Regions from separate parts of the Streptomyces sp. NPDC018947 genome, predicted to be linked through region 2. Evidence: riboswitches for the same ligand, from Rfam matches in the RefSeq annotation. Region 2 holds a riboswitch; each other region holds the start of a gene.
The links. Region 2 has a riboswitch for cyclic di-AMP ahead of ACH499_RS30840 (transglycosylase family protein). Riboswitches for the same ligand answer to the same signal wherever they lie in the genome.
Positions count from the first base shown of each region.

Region 1 (4,974 bases), on a different contig from region 2:
GGGAAGAGGGTGCCGTAGACCGCGCCGAGGTAGGTGCCGTAGGAGACGCCGAGGTAGTTGAGCTTCGCCTCGCCGAGGGCGGCGCGGATGACGTCCAGGTCCCGGGCGGTGTTCGGCGTGGTCATGTGCGGGAGCATCTCGCCGCTGCGCTCGAAGCAGCCCTCGGCGTACTCGCGGGCCAGCTTGCGCTGGGCGAGCTTGTCGGCCTCGGAGCGGGGCACCGGGTCCATCTTGGGCGCCTTGACGAACTCCTGCGGGTCGACGCAGGAGATGGGCGCGGACCTGCCGACGCCGCGCGGGTCGAAGCCCACGAAGTCATAGGCCTTGGCCGTGTTGGCCCACACCGCGTTCTTGTTGGTGACGCGGGCCGGGAAGCGCAGGCCGGAGCCGCCGGGGCCGCCCGGGTTGTAGATGAGGGCGCCCTGGCGCTCGGACTTCGAGCCGGTGTTGCCGATGCGGTCGACGGCGAGCCTGATCTGCTTGCCGTACGGCTTGGCGTAGTCGAGCGGCACGGTGACGTAGCCGCACTGGATGGGCTTGGGCAGGTTCCAGTCGGCGGGGCAGTCCTGCCAGTCGACGCCGGCCTTCGCCGCACGGTCGGCGGCGATGGCGGCACCGCGGGCCTCGCGGTCCTGGCCCTGCCCCTGCCCGTGGGCCCGGCCGACGGCCGGACTGGCGCCGGCCGCGGGTGCCGTGACGGTGCCGGCGATCAGCGTGGCGGTGACGAGTGCTCCGGCCGTGCCGAACGCGGCGGCTCTCCGGTGCAGCCTTGTCTTCCTCAAGTGGCCCTCCCCCTACAGGATGTGCGACGAGTACGGGGATCCTCGCGGCTGTGCGTTCCCCGGGAACAGGGGAGGCGCCACTTCTTTGCCAATCCGATAAACGGAGACTCGTGTCCGCCCGTCGGCGGGCTCGGTCCATCGAGGCCAGCGCCCCGTCCGGCAGCCGTCGCAGCCGCCGCGCGTCCGGGGCCACGGCCGTGTCCAGCGCAGCCGGCCCCGCGAGCGGCATGGCGGCCGCTCCCCGACCGGTCGGGCGGGCGGCCGGCGGACCGGTCGCGAACCGCGGTCGTTCGACGGCGACTTGGCCGACGGCGGACCGGCCGGCCGGTCCGGCGGGGCCGTCAGCCGCCCGGGGACGGCGGGCCCGCAGGCCGGTTCCGGTCGAGGACCAGCCAGCCGTGGATCCGTACGGAGAGACGGCTGGTGAGCCGCCCCGGTTCCTCCCCGGCCCGGCCGAGCACCTGCTCCTCGCGCAGCACGAGCCCGGCCGTGGGCGCGAGTTCGGCGAAGGTGGCCACCCGGAGGTCGCCGCGGTTCAGCGGAGATCAACCGCCCTCGACTGCGGGGCGACGGGTGGTTCGCCGCGCTGCGCCTCGGCGTCGGCGGCCATCCGGGCGAGGCCGGAGCCGACGCGGGGCGAGGTCGGTCTTGTCGACGATGAACAGGTCGGCGGTGGAGAGGCCGGGGCCGCCCTTGCGGGGGACCGGCGGCAGACCGTTCGCATGCCCGCGACGCGTTCCGACGTCTTCGCGCGCTGCCGCACACCTTCTTCCCGTTCCCCGGACGTTCTCGACCCAAGGCCGGAAACGGGCCATTCGGCCTACCCCCTTTCGGCGTAGGAACACCTCGAATTTCCCGCTCGCCGAGCTTGCGCACTCCGCGCCTCGGCTGGCGGAATTACTCATTCCGCCGCTGGTCCGGGCGTCGGCGCCGCGCGGGGCGGAGAGCCGGCCGGGCAGGTGTCCACCCGAACGGCCGAGCGGTGAGTAACAACACAAGTGCCCCGTTCCGTTGGGATTTTCCGACTTCCATGAGCCAAGATCCGTTACTGACGACAAGCCCCCGCCGCAGCGGCGGGGCGGTCCGGGCGGACGCCGAGTCCTGCCGCCGCCCGGACGACCGGTCGACAGGAGTGGATCGGCAGGAGTGGAGGACCCGAGCACGACGGGTCGCCGGAACGGTCACGCCACGGCCGGGCCGAGCAGCCCTTGGGGTGAAGCCGCACACGCGGCCGGGCAACTTCGCCAGCCCGAATCCGACAGGTCATCCTTCACAGGCGGCTGACGAAGGGTTGCGCATGACTGCGCTCAATCGTGTCCCGTCGCTCATGGCCCGTGCCGGTACCGCCTCGGCCCTCACCATCGCCGCGGTGGGTGGCTCGCTCGTGGTTCCCGGTGCCGCCGGCGAGGCCGCCGCGGCCACCCATGCGACGAAGGCCCTCAAGATCGCGGCCTCCAAGAAGGGCTCCCCCTACGCCTGGGGCGCCACCGGGCCGAACCGGTTCGACTGCTCCGGGCTGACCCTCTACTCGTTCAAGAAGGCCGGCAAGAAACTGCCGCGCACCGCCGCGCAGCAGTACAACAAGACCCGGCACATCTCCGCCAAGAGCCGCAAGGCCGGAGACCTCGTGTTCTTCCACTCGGGCAGCAGCGTGTACCACGTGGGCATCTACGCCGGAAAGGGCAAGATCTGGCACGCCCCGAAGACCGGGGACGTGGTACGGCTCCAGAAGATCTGGACCAAGAGCGTCTGGTACGGCCGGGTGAAGTGACCCTCCCGGGGAGTCGGCGGCACCCTGACGCGCCGTCACCTCCCCGGGCGTCCGGCAGCAGGGCGTGAGGCGGATGCGTGCGCACAGGAGTGGCGCGGCGCTCGGCGGTTACCCGTGAGGGCATGGCCGAGCACCGTCGCTGCACCGCACGCAACGAGACCCCGCTGGAGCGCGCCGACCGCAACTTCGTCGAGCTGCTCCAGGAGCTGCGCGTCACCCAGACCGGGGTGCAGATCCTCTTCGCCTTCCTGCTGTCCCTGGCGTTCACCTCGCGCTTCCCCGAGCTGGACACGGTCCAGCGCGCCGTCTACGTGACCACGCTGCTGCTCGCGGTGCTCGCCGCGGCGCTGTTCACGGCCCCGGCCGCGCTGCACCGCTCGCTCTTCCAGCGGGGCGCCAAGCCGCGCATCGTGCGGGTGTCGTCGCGGCTCGCCACGGTGGGCCTCGGCGTGCTGGTGCTCGCGTTCACCGGTGCGGTGATGCTCGTCGTCGACGTGACCACCGGCCGGGCCGGCGGACTCGCCGCGGGCGGGGCGACCCTGGCGGTCTGCCTGGGCCTGTGGGGGCTGCTCCCCCATCTGGTCCGGCGGACCCATCTGAGCGGCCGAGGCCGCGCCGGGGAACGGCGCCCGGACGCGTCGGACTCCGCCGCCTCGGCCCGGCGCGGCGCGCCCCGCCGTGCGCCGGTCCCGGCACGCCGTACGCCGGCCGCCTCCCGGCGCGCACCGGCCGCCGCGCGCCGGATGCCGCCGGCGCCTCACCGCTGAGGGTTCTTTCCCCCAGCGGGCTCGCTCCGGGGCCGGCCCACGGCTGTGACAGCGGGCTCCGCCGTCACCGGACCGTCCGGCGCCGTCCAGGGCAGTTCGATGGAGACGGTCTTGCCGCCCTCGCGAGTGGGCCGCACCCGCAGCCTGCCGCCGAACTCCGCCGTCAGCCAGCGGATGATCACCATGCCCCGGCCGTTGTCCTGCTGCACCGCGGCGGGCAGGCGCTTGGGGAAGCGCGGGTGGCTGTCGGTGACGCCGACGCGCAGCCGCTCGTCCCGTTCGAGGACGAGGTCCACCGTGAAGGTGGGTGACTGGCCGAAGGTGTGCTGGACCGCGTTGGTGGCCAGCTCCGAGACGATGAGCCGGACGGTCTCGGCCATCTCCGCGTCCGCGGGCAGGCCCCACTCCGCCAGCGTGGCCATGGCGTAGGTGCGGGCGGCGGCCACCGAGGCGGGATCGCTCGGCAGAGTGACGGATGCTTCCAGGTGGTCTGCCATGGCGACGTCGTCCCTTTCCCACGGGACCGCAGGCCGACACGGAGCGGATGGTTCGAGTACGGTCCCGGACTGGTGCTTCACCGCCAGACTGCCATCACGACCCGCTGAAGGGCGGCGATCCACCGGGATATGCATATATCTGTCGCTCGAAGCGGTGAACTCTGCGACGGCAGACCGTTTTTGGGCGGCTCATAAGGAGTAAAGGAGTGGCCCATGCAGCACGGTCCCGTGGTGCGCCGCCGGAAACTGGGTGCGGAGCTGCGCGCCCTGCGCACGGCGGCGGGGATCACCAGCGGCGAGGCGGCCCGGCTGGTGGGCTGGCACCAGTCGAAGGTCAGCCGGATCGAGACCGGGACGAGCGGGGCGAAACCGGCCGATGTGCGCCTGCTGCTGGACGCCTACGGCGTGGACGATCCGCAGTTGCGGGAGTTGCTGGCGGTGCTGGCGGGATCCGACGGCACGGGCGGCCGGCACCACTGGTGGCAGGCCTATCGCGGCGTACTGCCCCCGACGTACCGGGACTTCATCAGCCTGGAGTCCCAGGCGAGTGCGATGCGCACGCTGGAGACCACCGTCGTCCCCGGTCTGCTGCAGACGCCGGAGTACGCCCTCGCGGTGACGCGGGCGGCGGTGGACGGACTGCCCGAGGAGCGGCTGGACACGCTGGTGGAGGTGCGGCTGGCCCGCCAGGACGTGCTGCGGGCCGATCCTCCGCTGGCGCTGCACGCGGTCCTCGACGAGGCGGTGCTGCGCCGGGAGGTGGGCGGTCCGGGCGTGATGGCCCGCCAGCTCGAACGGCTGGTGGAGGCCGCGCGGCTGCCCCATGTCCGCCTCCAGGTGATGCCGTTCGCCGCCGGGGCCCACATCGGGGTCACCGGTCCTTTCGTAATTTTTTCATTTCCGAACACTTCTGATCTCGACGTGGTAGTTCTCGACCATTTGACGAGTAGCCTCCACCTCGAGCGGAAAGAAGACCTAGAGGCCTACACCGAGGCCTTCAACGCCCTTGTGCACCACGCCCTTTCGCCCGAGGAATCGTCGGACTACATCGCCGCGACAGCGGCCGGCGCGTAAGGAGGCACCATGTCCGCACCTCCACGGAACGTCCCCTCGTGTACCGAACTGCCAGACGTGCGGTGGCTGCGCAGCAGCTACAG
Region 1 is NZ_JBIRZD010000008.1:216,528-221,501, forward strand. Features, by position in the region: gene ACH499_RS17545 (alpha/beta hydrolase) at 1-782, opposite strand, end outside; partial or broken gene ACH499_RS17550 (urease accessory protein UreD) at 916-1,309, opposite strand; partial or broken gene ACH499_RS17555 (urease accessory protein UreG) at 1,339-1,486, opposite strand; cyclic di-AMP (ydaO/yuaA leader) riboswitch at 1,865-2,076, shown strand; gene ACH499_RS17560 (C40 family peptidase) at 2,080-2,553, shown strand; gene ACH499_RS17565 (DUF6328 family protein) at 2,676-3,320, shown strand; gene ACH499_RS17570 (ATP-binding protein) at 3,311-3,817, opposite strand; gene ACH499_RS17575 (helix-turn-helix transcriptional regulator) at 4,031-4,891, shown strand; gene ACH499_RS17580 (DUF397 domain-containing protein) at 4,901-4,974, shown strand, end outside.
Region 1: linked by a shared signal. The riboswitch ahead of ACH499_RS17560 (C40 family peptidase) and the one ahead of ACH499_RS30840 (transglycosylase family protein) in region 2 are both predicted to bind cyclic di-AMP.

Region 2 (4,974 bases):
CCGGCATCGTCGCCAAGCTCGTCCACCGCCACCCGCACGTGTTCGGCGACGAGAGCGCGACCACGCCGGAGGAGGTGAGGGAGCACTGGCTGCGCACCAAGGCCGAGGAGAAGCGCCGCACCTCGGTCACCGAGGGCGTCCCCCTCGGCCAGCCCGGTCTCGCGCTCGCCGCCAAGCTGGCCTCCCGGGTGCGCACCGCCGGCCTTCAGGTGCCCATGCCCCGGGGTGAGGGGATCGGCTACGAACTGCTCGCCCTCGCGGCCCGAGCCGAGGCCGAGGGCACGGACCCGGAGGCGGCCCTGCGGGCGGCGGCCCGCGCGTACCGGGACGCGATCAGGGAGGTGGAGGGGTGACCGCGCGCCCCGCGCCCGAGCTGTTCACCTGGGAGTTCGCGAGCGACCCCTACCCGGCGTACGCCTGGCTGCGCGAGCACGCCCCCGTGCACCGCACCACGCTGCCCAGCGGGGTGGAGGCCTGGCTGGTCACCCGGTACGCGGACGCCCGGCAGGCCCTCGCCGACCAGCGGCTGTCCAAGAACCCGGCGCACCACGACGAGCCCGCCCACGCCAAGGGCAGGACCGGCATCCCGGGGGAGCGCAAGGCCGAGCTGATGACGCATCTGCTCAACATCGACCCGCCGGACCACACCAGGCTGCGTCGGCTGGTCAGCAAGGCGTTCACACCGCGCCGCGTCGCCGAGTTCGCGCCCCGGGTGCAGGAGCTGGCCGACGGCCTGATCGACCGGTTCGCCGCCACCGGCTCGGCCGACCTCATCCACGAGTTCGCGTTCCCGCTGCCCATCTACGCCATCTGCGACCTGCTCGGCGTCCCCCAAGAGGACCAGGACGACTTCCGCGACTGGGCGGGCATGATGATCCGTCACGGCGGCGGGCCCCGGGGCGGTGTCGCGCGGTCGGTGAAGAAGATGCGGGGCTACCTCGCCGAGCTGATCCACCGCAAGCGCGCCGCGCTGCCGCCCGAGCCCGGTCCCGGCGAGGACCTGATCTCCGGTCTCATCCGCGCCTCCGACCACGGGGAGCACCTCACCGAGAACGAGGCCGCGGCGATGGCCTTCATCCTGCTCTTCGCGGGGTTCGAGACCACGGTCAACCTCATCGGCAACGGCACCTACGCCCTGCTCACCCACCCCGGGCAGCGCACCAGGCTGCAGACGTCCCTGGCCGCGGGCGAGCGCGGGCTGCTGGAGACGGGCGTCGAGGAACTCCTGCGCTACGACGGCCCGGTGGAGCTGGCCACCTGGCGTTTCGCCACCGAGGCGCTCACCCTCGCCGGGCAGGACATCGCCCCCGGAGACCCCGTGCTCGTCGTCCTGGCCGCGGCCGACCGGGACCCGGAGCGCTTCGCGGACCCGGACACCCTGGACCTCTCGCGCCGGGACAACCAGCACCTGGGGTACGGCCACGGCATCCACTACTGCCTCGGCGCCCCGCTCGCCCGGCTGGAGGGGCAGACGGCGCTCGCCACGCTCCTCACCCGTCTGCCGGACCTGCAGCTGGCCGCGGATCCGGCCGAGCTGCGCTGGCGCGGCGGGCTCATCATGCGCGGGCTGCGCACCCTGCCGGTGTCGTTCACCCCGGCCCCGCCGGTGCCGGACGAGGCCCCCTCGGCGCCGGACAAGACCCCGTCGCCACCGCAAAGGTGACACGCGCTCACCTCTGTGATCTTCACGTGATCTGCGCGGCATGAACTTGTGACAAGCGATCATCTGCCTATACCTTCACGGATCAGCGTGGCGCCGAGCGTCATCCGCCACGCCGTCATCGCTGTCTCGGGAAAGGTCGCCGCATGCTCTCCGGGAACGGTCGTCACCGTCGCCCCCGCCAGGCCCCCGCTCTGGTCGTCGCCGCCGGAGTGACGGGCTCCGCCATCGCGATCCCTCTGCTGGGGGCCACGGGTGCGCACGCGGCCGACGGTGCGGGCTGGGACCGGGTCGCCGAGTGCGAGACGGGCGGTGCCTGGAGCCAGAACAGCGGCAACGGCTACTACGGCGGCCTCCAGCTCTCCCAGGACCTGTGGGAGCGCTACGGCGGTCTGGACCTCGCGTCCAGCGCCGACCAGGCCAGCCGTTCGCAGCAGATATCGGTCGCCGAGAAGGTGCTCGCGGACCAGGGCATCGTCGCCTGGCCCACCTGCGGCCTGCTCGCGGGCCTGGGCAACGGCTCCGGCACCGCGACGGGGGACAGCGGGGCCCCGGATGACGGCGCGTCGGCACAGGAGGGGACCACGGGCGCGGCCGAGCCGTCCGTCACGGCCGGTTCCGCCGGGTCCGACACCGAAGCGTCCCCCGCGCCCTCCGCCTCCCGGTCGCCGTCGCCCTCCGCCACGGAGACGCCTGACGCTTCGTCGGGCAAGAGTGAGGAAACTCCCGAATCGGGCACCTCCGCCACGCCGGACGCCCCGGCCGCGGACGCCACGCGGGGCTCCGGCGGCGCCGGCGCGACCGCCCCGGCGGGCGAGGAGTCGGACAAGTCGGGGCAGAACGGCTCCGTTTCGGGGAGCACCGGCACCGAGGAGACCGCGACCGGCCGGCACCGGGGCGGCAGCGCGGAGGAGAGTCCCGCGGACGGCCGCACCGCCGAGTCCTGGGGCCGGCACGCCTCGCGTGGCGACGACAGCGCACGCGGCCTCACGGACGCCTCGTACACGGTCCGTTCCGGGGACAGTCTCTGGGGCATCGCCGACTCCCTTGACGTCACCGGCGGATGGCGCGCGCTCTACGACGGCAACAAGGACGTCGTCGGAGCCGACCCGGACCACATCCTGCCCGGTCAGACGCTCACGGTCGGGGGCGAAACGGGCGAAAACCAGGGCTAGTTCGCGTCACGGTTCAGCCTGTATGTCCGTTTTGGATCACGTGAGAGATAGGTCTCAGAAGCCGTGATCGTCTTTGAAAAACGGCCGAACCCGTGTCTACGGTCATGACCGCTCGCCACCGCGGGCCCCGGCCGCCGCAACGCCGAATCCTGCCAGCGGCAGCCCGGGAACAGTCGTCGCGTCAAGCGCCGCAGGCAGGAGCGGGGGACCCAAGGTAAGTGCCGCACCGGGCAAGCGAATCGGAGCGGCTAGGGGTGAAGCCGAGTCCCGTGAGGGACCCGGCCGGGCAACTCAACCGGCCCGAACCCGACAGCTCACCTCGCAGGCGTCGGTGAGGGGATCAACCATGCTGTTTTCCAGCAAGGGCAAGCACCGTCGTCCGTCCAAGGCCGCTCGCGCCATCGCCGTCGCCGGCGTGGCCGGCGCCGCCGTCGCCGCCCCGCTGATGGCGGCCGGCAACGCCTCCGCCGCCACCGCGTCCGAGTGGGACGCCGTCGCCCAGTGCGAGTCCGGCGGCAACTGGTCGATCAACACCGGCAACGGCTACTACGGCGGTCTGCAGTTCTCCGCCTCCACCTGGGCCGCCTACGGCGGTACGCAGTACGCCGCCACCGCCGACCAGGCCACCAAGTCGCAGCAGATCGAGATCGCCGAGAAGGTCCTCGCGGGTCAGGGCAAGGGTGCCTGGCCGGTCTGCGGCACCGGCCTGTCGAGCGCCGCGTACACCGGCGGCTCCGCCGCGAGCACGGACAGCGGCTCCTCGCAGAGCCAGAGTGGCGGCTCCACCGCCGAGCGCTCCACCGAGCAGAAGGCGTCGCGCTCCTCCGAGCGTCCGGCCGCCGAGCAGAAGGTGGAGAAGAAGGCCGAGAAGAAGACCGTCACCACCCCGACCGGCAAGAAGGTCGAGAAGGGCGACGGCGAGTACAAGGTCGTCAAGGGCGACACGCTCAGCTCGATCGCCGCCGAGCACCACGTCAAGGGCGGCTGGGCGAAGCTGTTCGACCTGAACGACGACATCGTCGACGACGCCGACCTGATCTACCCGGGCCAGCAGCTCCACCTCAAGTAAGCGGCGGCCCGCCCCTGCTCCCGCCCCGGTGCGTGTTCCCCCGTACGCACCGGGGCGGGTTTTTTCGCGCCCGGCGCCGCGGGCGCGTACCCCCGGTTTCCCCGAACCGTCTTTGTTCCGTTCGGAAACAATTTACTCTCGGTTCTGTCCACCGGGTGGGCGACCGGCTGGCCGATCGCCCGGAGCCGGTTAGGCTCGTCCCGCAGAGCCGCCGCGGACCCTGCGGGCCCGCGTCACACCGAAGCGTCACATTGAAGAAGGAGATGCTCGTGCCGTCCATCGACGTCGTCGTAGCCCGGGAAATCCTGGACTCCCGAGGCAACCCCACGGTCGAGGTCGAGGTCGGCCTCGACGACGGCAGCACGGGGCGTGCCGCCGTTCCCTCCGGTGCCTCCACCGGTGCCTTCGAGGCCATCGAGCTCCGCGACGGCGACCCCAACCGCTACCAGGGCAAGGGCGTCGAGAAGGCCGTCCTCGCCGTCATCGAGCAGATCGGCCCCGAGCTGGTCGGCTACGACGCCACCGAGCAGCGCCTGATCGACCAGGCCATGTTCGACCTGGACGCCACCGACAACAAGGGCTCGCTCGGCGCCAACGCCATCCTCGGCGTCTCGCTCGCCGTCGCCCACGCCGCCTCCGAGGCCAGCGACCTGCCGCTCTTCCGCTACCTGGGCGGCCCGAACGCGCACCTGCTGCCGGTGCCGATGATGAACATCCTGAACGGCGGCTCGCACGCCGACTCCAACGTGGACATCCAGGAGTTCATGATCGCCCCGATCGGCGCGGAGTCCTTCTCGGAGGCGCTGCGCTGGGGCACCGAGGTCTACCACACCCTCAAGAAGGTGCTGAAGGGCAAGGGCCTGGCCACCGGCCTCGGCGACGAGGGCGGCTTCGCCCCGAACCTCGGCTCCAACCGCGAGGCCCTCGACCTCATCCTCGAGGCCATCAAGGAGGCCGGCTACACCCCGGGCGAGCAGATCGCGCTCGCGCTGGACGTCGCCGCGTCCGAGTTCTACAAGGACGGCTCCTACACCTTCGAGGGCAAGGAGCGCTCGGCCGCCGAGATGACC
Region 2 is NZ_JBIRZD010000020.1:90,186-95,159, reverse strand. Features, by position in the region: gene ACH499_RS30855 (nucleoside triphosphate pyrophosphohydrolase) at 1-353, shown strand, start outside; gene ACH499_RS30850 (cytochrome P450) at 350-1,663, shown strand; gene ACH499_RS30845 (transglycosylase family protein) at 1,807-2,835, shown strand; cyclic di-AMP (ydaO/yuaA leader) riboswitch at 3,012-3,178, shown strand; gene ACH499_RS30840 (transglycosylase family protein) at 3,182-3,904, shown strand; gene eno (phosphopyruvate hydratase) at 4,174-4,974, shown strand, end outside.

Region 3 (4,974 bases), on a different contig from region 2:
CGCCCTGGACGACGAGTCGATGGAGAACCAGCGCGACGTCGTCAAGAACGAGCGCCGCCAGCGCTACGACAACGTGCCCTACGGCACCGCGTTCGAGAAGCTGACCGCCCTCGCCTTCCCCCAGGGCCACCCCTACCACCACACGCCGATCGGTTCGATGGCCGACCTGGACGCGGCGACGCTGGAGGACGCGCGCGCGTTCTTCCGCACCTACTACGCGCCGAACAACGCGGTGCTGTCGGTGGTCGGCGACATCGACCCCGAGCGGACGCTCGCCTGGATCGAGAAGTACTTCGGCTCCATCCCCGGGCACGACGGCAAGCCCGCGCCCCGGGACGGCTCCCTGCCCGACGTGATCGGCCGGGAGCTGCGCGAGGTCGTCGAGGAGGACGTCCCGGCGCGCGCCCTGATGGCGGCCTACCGGCTGCCGGAGGACGGCACGCGCGCGTGCGACGCGGCCGACCTCGCGGTGACCGTGCTGGGCGGCGGCGAGTCGTCCCGCCTCTACAACCGGCTGGTGCGCCGCGACCGCACGGCCGTCGCGGCCGGATTCGGCCTGCTGCGGCTCGCCGGGGCGCCCTCCCTGGGCTGGCTGGACGTGAAGACGTCCGGCGACGTGGAGGTGCCGGTCATCGAGGCCGCCATCGACGAGGAGCTGGCCCGGTTCGCCGAGGAGGGCCCCACCGCCGAGGAGATGGAACGCGCCCAGGCCCAGCTCGAGCGCGAGTGGCTGGACCGGCTCGGCACGGTCGCCGGCCGCGCCGACGAACTGTGCCGGTACGCCGTCCTGTTCGGTGACCCGCAGCTCGCCCTCACCGCCGTGCAGCGGGTCCTGGACGTCACCGCCGAGGAGGTCCGCGAGATCGCCGCGGCCCGCCTGCGTCCCGAGAACCGCGGGGTGCTCGTCTACGAGCCGACCGCCTCCGCCGACGAGAACGACGCCACCGACGAGAACGAGGAGGCGGCCAAGTGACCGAGCTCGCCACGATGGAATTCCACCCGCAGCCGCAGGCCGGCGAGCCCAAGCCCTGGGCGTTCCCGGCGCCCGAGCGCGGCAGCCTCGACAACGGCCTGACCGTGCTGCGGTGCCACCGCCCCGGCCAGCAGGTCGTCGCCGTCGAGGTGTCGCTGGACGCCCCGCTGGACGCCGAGCCCGCCGGCCTCGACGGTGTCGCCACGATCATGGCGCGCGCCTTCTCCGAGGGCACCGACAAGCACTCCGCCGAGGAGTTCGCCGCCGAGCTGGAGCGCTGCGGTGCCACCCTCGACGCGCACGCCGACCACCCCGGTGTGCGGCTGAGCCTGGAGGTGCCGGTCTCCCGCCTCGCCAAGGCGCTCGGCCTGATCGCCGACGCGCTGCGGGCGCCCGCGTTCGACGACAGCGAGGTCGAACGGCTGGTGCGCAACCGGCTCGACGAGATCCCGCACGAGCTGGCCAACCCCTCGCGCCGCGCCGCCAAGGAGCTCTCCAAGGAGCTGTTCCCGGCCGACTCGCGCATGTCGCGCCCGCGCCAGGGCACCGAGGAGACGGTGGCGGCGATCGACGCGGCCGCCGTCCGGGCCTTCTACGAGAAGCACGTCCGCCCGGCCACGGCCACCGCCGTGGTCGTCGGCGACCTCACCGGCGTCGACCTCGACGCGCTGCTCGGCGAGACCCTCGGCGCCTGGACCGGTGCCCCCGCCGAGCCGCGCCCCGTGCCGCCGGTGAACGCCGACGACACCGGACGGGTCGTCATCGTGGACCGCCCCGGCGCCGTCCAGACGCAGCTCCTGATCGGCCGCACCGGAGCCGACCGCCACGACCGCGTGTGGCCCGCGCAGGTCCTCGGCACGTACTGCCTGGGCGGCACCCTCACCTCGCGCCTGGACCGCGTCCTGCGCGAGGAGAAGGGCTACACCTACGGCGTGCGGGCGTTCGGGCAGGTGCTGCGGTCCGCGCCCGACGGCACGGGTGCCTCGATGCTCGCCATCAGCGGCTCCGTCGACACGCCCAACACCGGCCCGGCGCTCCAGGACCTGTGGACGGTGCTGCGCACCCTCGCCGAGGGCGGGCTCACCGACGCCGAGCGCGACGTCGCCGTGCAGAACCTGGTGGGCGTCGCGCCGCTCAAGTACGAGACCGCGGCGGCCGTCGCCGGCACGCTGGCCGACCAGGTCGAGCAGTACCTGCCCGACGACTACCAGGCGACGCTGTACCGCCAACTCGCCGCCACGGGCACCGTGGAGGCCACGGCGGCGGTCGTGAACGCCTTCCCGGTGGACCGGCTGGTGACGATCCTCGTCGGCGACGCGGCGCAGATCAGGGAGCCCGTCGAGGCCCTCGGCATCGGCGAAGTCACCGTCGTCGCCGCCGAGTAGCGGCGCACGCGTGCGGCGGCCCTGGTGACCCGAGCGTCACCAGGGCCGTTTTTTGTCCCAATTGAGGGAGAGGCTGCCTGTCCGTCCTGTGGCGTGCGCTACAAAAACCCTGTTGCGTTTGAGGATCGAAGTCGGCCGCGTCTAGCGTCGTCCCGGCTGTCCGTCAGGCAGTGCGCCGCACCCGCGGCACCGGACAGTCATCGCCGAGTCCCCGTACGGCGCGAGCCAGGGGAGCCGGGGACCCATCACGTCCCTGGGGTGAATCGGACGCCCGCGCGTGCAGCGAGGGGGTCCGTAGGAGACCTTCCTGCTCCGAACCCGTCAGCTAACCCGGTAGGCGAGAGGGAAGGAAAGGACCAGCCTCTACATGGCGTTCACGCGCGCCTCCGGGAAGCACCGCCGTCCCAGCCGCATGCAGCGCACCACCGCCCACGCGGCGGGCGTCGCGGCCCTCGCCACCACCGGCGTCGTCGGCACTCTCGCGGCCCCGGCCCTCGCCGCCGAGGCCGAGGCCGAGCAGACCGGTCTCACCCCCGTCGTCACCATCGGCGACTCCGTGGCCGCCGAGATCGACGCCCAGGCCACCGCCCAGCAGGAGGCCGCGCAGCACGCCGCCGCCCGCGAGGCGGCGATGGAAGCCGCGCGTGAGCGGGCCGCCGAGGCCGCCAAGGAGGCCCGCGAGGCCAAGGAGCGCGCCGCGCGCGAGGAGGAGCGCAAGCGCCTCAACACCTACGTCTCGCCGATCACCGGCTCCTACGTCTCCACGTCCTACCAGGCCGGCAGCTCGCTGTGGTCCTCCGGCAGCCACACCGGCGTCGACTTCCACGCCGCCACCGGCACCACGGTGCACGCGGTCGGCGTCGGCACCGTCGTCGAGGCCGGCTGGGGCGGCGCGTACGGCAACCAGGTCGTCATCAGGATGCACGACGGCACGTACACGCAGTACGGCCACCTGTCGTCGATCGGCGTCTCGGTCGGCCAGTCGGTCGTCGCCGGCCAGCAGATCGGCATCTCCGGCGACACCGGCAACGTCACCGGCGCCCACCTGCACTTCGAGGCCCGTACGAGCCCGGAGTACGGCTCGGACATGGACCCCGTCGCCTACCTCCGCTCCCACGGCGTGAACATCTGACGACGGACGGTACGGATGTCCGAGGCCCCGGCTCACCGAGCCGGGGCCTCGCGGTTCTCGGCCCCGGGGGCGACCGCACGGCGCCCGCCCGCGGAAGGACGCACGAAAGGCCCGCCCGGTGGTCCGGGCGGGCCTTTCGGCGCGTGATCGCTTCAGACGGTCTCGGGAAGCTCCTCGAGCCCCTCGGCGACCAGCCTGGCCAGACGGTCCAGGGCCGCGTCCGCGCCCTCGGCGTCGGAGGCGAGGACGATCTCCTCGCCGCCCTGGGCGCCGAGGCCGAGGACGGCCAGCATCGAGGCCGCGTTGACGGGGTCGCCGTCGGCCTTGGCGATCGTCACCGGGACGCCGGTGGCCGTGGCGGCCCGGACGAAGATGGAGGCGGGGCGGGCGTGGAGACCCTCGGCCCAGCCGACGTTGACGCGGCGCTCAGCCATGTGTTGCTGCCCTTCAGGTGTACCGGGTTGTCTAGACCAGTTTCCCACATCATGACCCATGGCCGGACGGCCGTGCGACGCGCGGGCCGGCTGTCCGGCCGCGGCCCCCGCCCGGCCCTCCGTTTCTCCACAGACTGCCCCGCGCCGTTGTCGTACGCGAGCCGTACTCTGGGGCCCATGCAGACCTCGTCGGACCGGCACGAGTACCCCGCCCACTGGGAGGCCGACGTGGTGCTGCGCGACGGCGGCACCGCACGCGTGCGCCCCATCACCGTGGACGACGCCGAGCGCCTGGTCAGTTTCTACGAGCAGGTGTCCGACGAGTCGAAGTACTACCGTTTCTTCGCGCCGTACCCGCGCCTGTCCGCCAAGGACGTCCACCGCTTCACGCACCACGACTTCGTGGACCGGGTGGGGCTCGCGGCCACGATCGGCGGCGAGTTCATCGCGACCGTGCGCTACGACCGGATCGGCGCCGGCGGGGCGCCCGCGTCGTCCCCCGCCGACGAGGCGGAGGTCGCCTTCCTGGTCCAGGACGCCCACCAGGGCCGGGGCGTCGCCTCGGCGCTCCTGGAGCACATCGCCGCCGTCGCCCGCGAGCGCGGCATCCGCCGCTTCGCCGCCGAGGTGCTGCCCGCGAACACCAAGATGATCAAGGTGTTCATGGACGCCGGGTACACCCAGAAGCGGAGCTTCGAGGACGGCGTGGTCCGCCTGGAGTTCGACCTCGAACCGACCGACCGCTCGCTCGCCGTGCAGTACGCGCGCGAGCACCGCGCCGAGGCCCGTTCGGTGCAGCGGCTGCTCCAGCCCGGCTCCGTCGCCGTCGTCGGCACCGGCCGCGCGCCCGGCGGTGTCGGCCGCAGCATCCTCGGCAACCTCCGGGACGGGGGCTACACCGGCCGGCTCCACGCCGTGAACAAGGCCTTCCCCGAGGACCAGGGGGACGTCGACGGGGTGCCCGCCCGCCGCTCCGTGCGCGACATCGACGGACCCGTCGACCTCGCCGTCGTCACGGTGCCCGCCGAGCACGTCCCCGAGGTCGTCACC
Region 3 is NZ_JBIRZD010000005.1:108,908-113,881, forward strand. Features, by position in the region: gene ACH499_RS12385 (M16 family metallopeptidase) at 1-973, shown strand, start outside; gene ACH499_RS12390 (M16 family metallopeptidase) at 970-2,358, shown strand; cyclic di-AMP (ydaO/yuaA leader) riboswitch at 2,550-2,713, shown strand; gene ACH499_RS12395 (M23 family metallopeptidase) at 2,726-3,490, shown strand; gene ACH499_RS12400 (HPr family phosphocarrier protein) at 3,643-3,924, opposite strand; gene ACH499_RS12405 (GNAT family N-acetyltransferase) at 4,102-4,974, shown strand, end outside.
Region 3: linked by a shared signal. The riboswitch ahead of ACH499_RS12395 (M23 family metallopeptidase) and the one ahead of ACH499_RS30840 (transglycosylase family protein) in region 2 are both predicted to bind cyclic di-AMP.

Region 4 (4,974 bases), on a different contig from region 2:
GGGCACCGCGTTCGGCACCGACCAGCTCACCGGCGACCGGGGCGTCGCCTCGGTCACCGCGGCGACCTTCTTCGTCCGCGTCGTCATGTCACCGTTCGCGCACCCGCTGTTCACGGTGCTCACCGGCATCGGCTTCGGCATCGCCGCCCTGCGCGCCGACGGCCGGCACCCCGTGCGCCGTGCCCTGCTCCCGGCGTCCGGCCTGCTGCTCGCGATGGGCATGCACGCCCTGTGGAACGGCTCGGCAGCGCTCGGCGAGTACGGCTTCTTCGCGGTGTACGGGGCGTTCATGGTGCCGGCCTTCGGCCTGCTGACCTGGCTGGCCATCTGGACCCGCCAGCGCGAACTGGCCACCGTGCGCGCCGAGCTGCCCGTCTACGCCGTGGCCGGCTGGCTGGCACCGGCGGAGCCGTTCGCGCTGGCCTCGATGCGGGCGCGGCGCATCGCGCGGCGGCACGCACGCCGGCACGCGGGGAAGCCGGCGGCGCGGGCGGTGGCGGAGTACGAGGCGTACGCGACCTCGCTGGCGTTCCTGCGGCAGCGGGGCACGCGCGGCCGGGCGGGTGCCGACTACGTGGTCCGGGAGCGGGAGCTGCTGACCGAGCTGTGGCGCCGCCGGGAGGTGGCGCGCCCGGCGCTGGACCACGCGGCCCGCGCCACGGCACCGCCCGCCCCGCGGACCGTACCGCCCTGGGCGGCCTACGGGGCGCACCCGGCGCCCCACCCGTACGCCCCGCATCCGCCCTACGCCTACGCCTACGCCTACGCCCCGTACGTCCCGCCCCCGAACCCGTACCGGTCCTAGCGTCCGCAAGGGTCGTGGCGACCGCGGCGCGGAACGCCGCTCAGGCGGACGCCTCCGTCAGCCTGAGCACCTCGGCCTCCGTCAGCTCCAGCTCCGCCACCCCGAGCAGCGCCGGAAGCTGCTCGACGGTCCGCGCCGACGCGATCGGCGCGGCCACCGTCGGCTGGGCGGCCAGCCAGGCCAGGGCCACCGTGGCGACCGGCACGCCGTGGGCCTCGGAGATCTCGTCCAGGACGGTGAGCACGCGACGCCCCCGCTCGCTCTCCAGGTGCGTGGCCGCGCCCCCCGCCCGGGGGCTGTCGACGGTGGTCCCCGGCCGGTACTTGCCCGTGAGGAAGCCGGACGCCAGGGCGTAGTACGGGACGGCGGCGAGTCCGGACCGCTCGGCGAGGTCGCGCAGCCCGCCCTCGTACGTGTCGCGCGACACCAGGTTGTAGTGGGGCTGCACGGCCACGTACCGGGCGAGGCCCTCCCGGTCGGAGAACTCCAGGGAGGCCGCCAGCCGCTCGGGGGAGATGTTGGAGGCGCCGATGTGCCGCACCTTGCCCGCCCTCACCAGCTCGTCGAGCGCGCCGACGATCTCCTCGACCGGCACCTCGGGCTTGTCGAAGTGGGTGTAGTAGAGGTCGATGTGGTCGGTGCCCAGGCGGCGCAGGGAGGCGTCGGCGGCGGCCTTGATGTTGGCCGCCGACAGGCCGGGGTACTCCGGGTGCTGGCTGACCTTGGTGGCGATCACGACGTCGGCGCGGTTGCCGCGCGCCGCGAGCCACGTGCCGATGAGGGTCTCGGACTCGCCGCCGCTGTTGCCGTCGACCCACGCGGAGTAGGAGTCGGCGGTGTCGACGAAGTTGCCGCCCGCGGCGGTGTAGGCGTCGAGGACGGCGAAGGAGGCCTCCTGGCCGGCGGTCCAGCCGAACACGTTGCCGCCGAGGGCGAGCGGGAAGACCTCGAGGTCACTGGAGCCGAGTTTGCGCAGAGAAGTCATGCCCTACGACAACGAACGCGCCGCACCGGCTCATTCCGGAACGGCGCGGAGGATCGCGCGGACCGGCAGCCCTGACGTCGGGGGGTTGTCGTCAGGACCGCCGGGGTCTCGGGTACGCGCCCCGGCTCCGGGAGGGAGCCGGGCGGTGGTCAGAGGCTGAGGCCCTTGCCCATCAGCCATGCGGCCGGGTCGACGCCGCCCTCGGCGCCGCCGACGTGGACCTCGAAGTGCAGGTGCGGACCGGTCACGTTGCCGGTGGCGCCCACGCGGCCGATGACGTCACCGGTGCTGACCTTCTGGCCCACGCTGACGTTGATCGACGACTGGTGGCAGTACCAGAGTTCGGTGCCGTCCTCGAGGGTCAGGACCGTGCGGTAGCCGTAGGAACCGGCCCAGCCGGCCTCGGTGATCGTGCCCGTGTGGACGGCCTTGATGAGGGTACCGGTGGGGGCGGCGAAGTCGAGGCCGGTGTGGTGGCCGGAGGACCACATGGAGCCGGCCTGACCGAAGGTGGAGGTGATCGTGTACGAGGAGGTCGGCAGCGTGTACTGCCTGGCCAGTTCGGCGAGCCGCTCGGCCTCGGCCTTCTTCGCGGCTTCCTCCTCCGCCTTCTTCTTGGCGGCGGCGGCCTTCTCCTCGGCCTCCTTCGCCGCCTTGGCGGCGGCCTCGGCGGCCTCCTTCTCGGCGGCGGCCGCGGCCTGCGCGGCGGCCTTGTTCTCGACCTGGACCTGCTGCTGCTCGGCCTGGGCCATGATGCGCTCCCGCAGGGCCTCACCGGCGTCGGTGGTGCCCTCGGCGGTCTCGGCGGAGGTCACGAGACTGCTGAGCGGGGTGGCGGAGCCCTCGGGCTCCTCCGGCTCGTCGTCGGAGATGAGCGAGCCGACGTTCGGCAGATCGGGCATGGAGATCGGCACCGGCGGCTTGCCGGTCTGCGCGCTGGCCATGCCGCCCGCTCCCACGGCCGCGATGACGCCGACGCCGAGGACGGTGGAGCTGCGGGCGAGTCCGCCGCGCTGCTTGGCGACGCGGTGCCTGCCGCGTACGGGACGGACGGACTCCGCGGTGGGATTCCACTCCTCCCAGGGGCCCTCTTCGGCGCGGTGGAGGTCGTAGCCGAAGGTCTCGGTGTCGTGCCGGGAGGGCATGAACGGGGCCTCGGGGACAGGGCGGTTGGACGCCACGTGGGCGCGCTCCTTTCCTTCCTTCCGCCTACCGGGTTAGCTGACGGGTTCGGAGCAGGAAGGTCTCCTACGCGCGTAACCGGACCGTGTCTCCACGGCGGTGTACGCCCGATTCACCCCAAGGTGGTGGTTCCCCGGTTCCCTCACGGGATTCGGCGCGTGCGCACGGAGCCGCCTTCTGTGACGGCTGGGACGACCGCGCTGCGTTATCGAACGTTAATAGAAGCGAGGCGTGGATTCCAAGCCGTTCCGGCTGATCATTAAGTCTTCCGGCCGGAACACAAGGCTCACGACCAGTCAAAACGGGGCGAGTTGACCACGTTTCAGGCCACTTCCTCAAACCCGTTCTTTCTGATGGTGTGTCAGTTGTTATGCGGAGGGCGGTCGCGCCGTCACCACCCGTGACGCTGATCAAGGTCGCCGGGGCAGGGGCGCCGTACGGCGAGGAGCGCCATGTCGTCCGCCATGCCGTCCCCGGAGTGCCGGCGCACGTCGTCGGCGAGCGTGTCGAGCAGATGGGCCGGGTGCCGGAAGACGCGGCCGGCCAGCCTGGCTTGGGGGTCGTAGAACCGGCCGTGGGCGTCACGGGCCTCCGACAGTCCGTCGGTGTGGAGCAGCAGCGTGGCACCGCCGGGGAACCCGGTCTGCTCCGCCCGGTCGGGCCACACGCCCAGCTCGCCCATCCCGAGCGGCAGCGCGGAGTCCCGGGCCTGGAGCGGGCCGACGGTGCCGTCGGCATGGAGCAGCAGGGGCGGCGGATGGCCGCGGTTGACGATGCGGACGACGCCGTCGCCGTGCGGGAGTTCGGCGAGGACGGCGGTGGTGAACCCCTCGAAGGCGTCCAGCCCGTCCCGCCGGGTGCCCTCGCGCGCCAGCGCCCGCTCCAGCCGCTGCGCCACCGCCTCCAGCGTGGCCTCCTGCTCGGCGGCCTCCCGGAACGCCCCGATCACCACGGCGACCGCGGCGACCGCGCCCATGCCCTTGCCACGCACGTCCCCGACGATCAGTCGGACGCCGTACGCGCTGTCCTGCACGGCGTACAGGTCGCCGCCGATGAAGGCGTCGGCCTGGGCCGCCTCGTAGCGGGCGGCGATCTCGAAGCCGCCGATGCGGTCGGCCGGTTCGGGCAGCACGGCGCGCTGGGCGGCCTCGGCGATCTCGCGGGCGGAGGCGAGGCGCTCGTCGCTGCGGCGGACGAAGGCGTTCACGAAGACGGCGAGGGCCGCGACCGTGGCGATGGTGATCAGTTCGGTGAGCGAGTCGACGTAGTGGACGACGCCCTTGCCCGCCTGGAGCGCGATGACGGCGGCGACGGCGGCGGCCCCGGTGAGCGCGGTGCCGCGCCGGGAGTAGAGCGGCGCCGCGACCAGGGGCGCGGCCGTGTAGAGGGGCCCGGCGGTGAAGTACCGGGGGGTGAAGAGGTCGTAGGCGACGGCCACGACGAGCAGCAGCACGGGGAGGACGCGCACGAGGCCGCGGCCGTACGCACCCCATCCGGGGCCGCGCGGCGCGGCCGGCGGTACGGGCGCCCGGGCGTGACCGAGCCCCGGGTCGGGCACGGGGTCGCCGGGCAGCCGGCCGCCGGGTGTGGCGTACGGTCCCTCGTCCTCCACCTCACTCGGCCGCACCACCACTCGTCTCCCGCCGCCCCGCACCTCGACGCCGCACACCGTCCCGCCCTCCAGGGTTCCGGGAGGGGGCGCGGGGAGCGAGCCGTGGCGGCCGGTCGGGTGACATGCACGCGGAAACACCGAGGGCCGGAACCCTTTCGGATTCCGGCCCTCGGCCTTCAGTAGCGGGGACAGGATTTGAACCTGCGACCTCTGGGTTATGAGCCCAGCGAGCTACCGAGCTGCTCCACCCCGCGTCGATGAATGGAACAGTACGTCACCCCCGCCGACGGAAGCAAATCGCTTCGGCCGGCGATGCCGCGGGGGCACCGCGGCCCGGCCTCGCGCGGCGTCACGCGGACAGCTCCTGCCGCAGCGCGTCCCGCAACCGCG
Region 4 is NZ_JBIRZD010000007.1:16,585-21,558, forward strand. Features, by position in the region: gene ACH499_RS15100 (PrsW family intramembrane metalloprotease) at 1-805, shown strand, start outside; gene ACH499_RS15105 (aldo/keto reductase) at 846-1,790, opposite strand; gene ACH499_RS15110 (M23 family metallopeptidase) at 1,940-2,971, opposite strand; cyclic di-AMP (ydaO/yuaA leader) riboswitch at 2,983-3,139, opposite strand; gene ACH499_RS15115 (PP2C family protein-serine/threonine phosphatase) at 3,364-4,599, opposite strand; tRNA gene ACH499_RS15120 (tRNA-Met) at 4,765-4,838, opposite strand; gene ACH499_RS15125 (tetratricopeptide repeat protein) at 4,934-4,974, opposite strand, start outside.
Region 4: linked by a shared signal. The riboswitch ahead of ACH499_RS15110 (M23 family metallopeptidase) and the one ahead of ACH499_RS30840 (transglycosylase family protein) in region 2 are both predicted to bind cyclic di-AMP.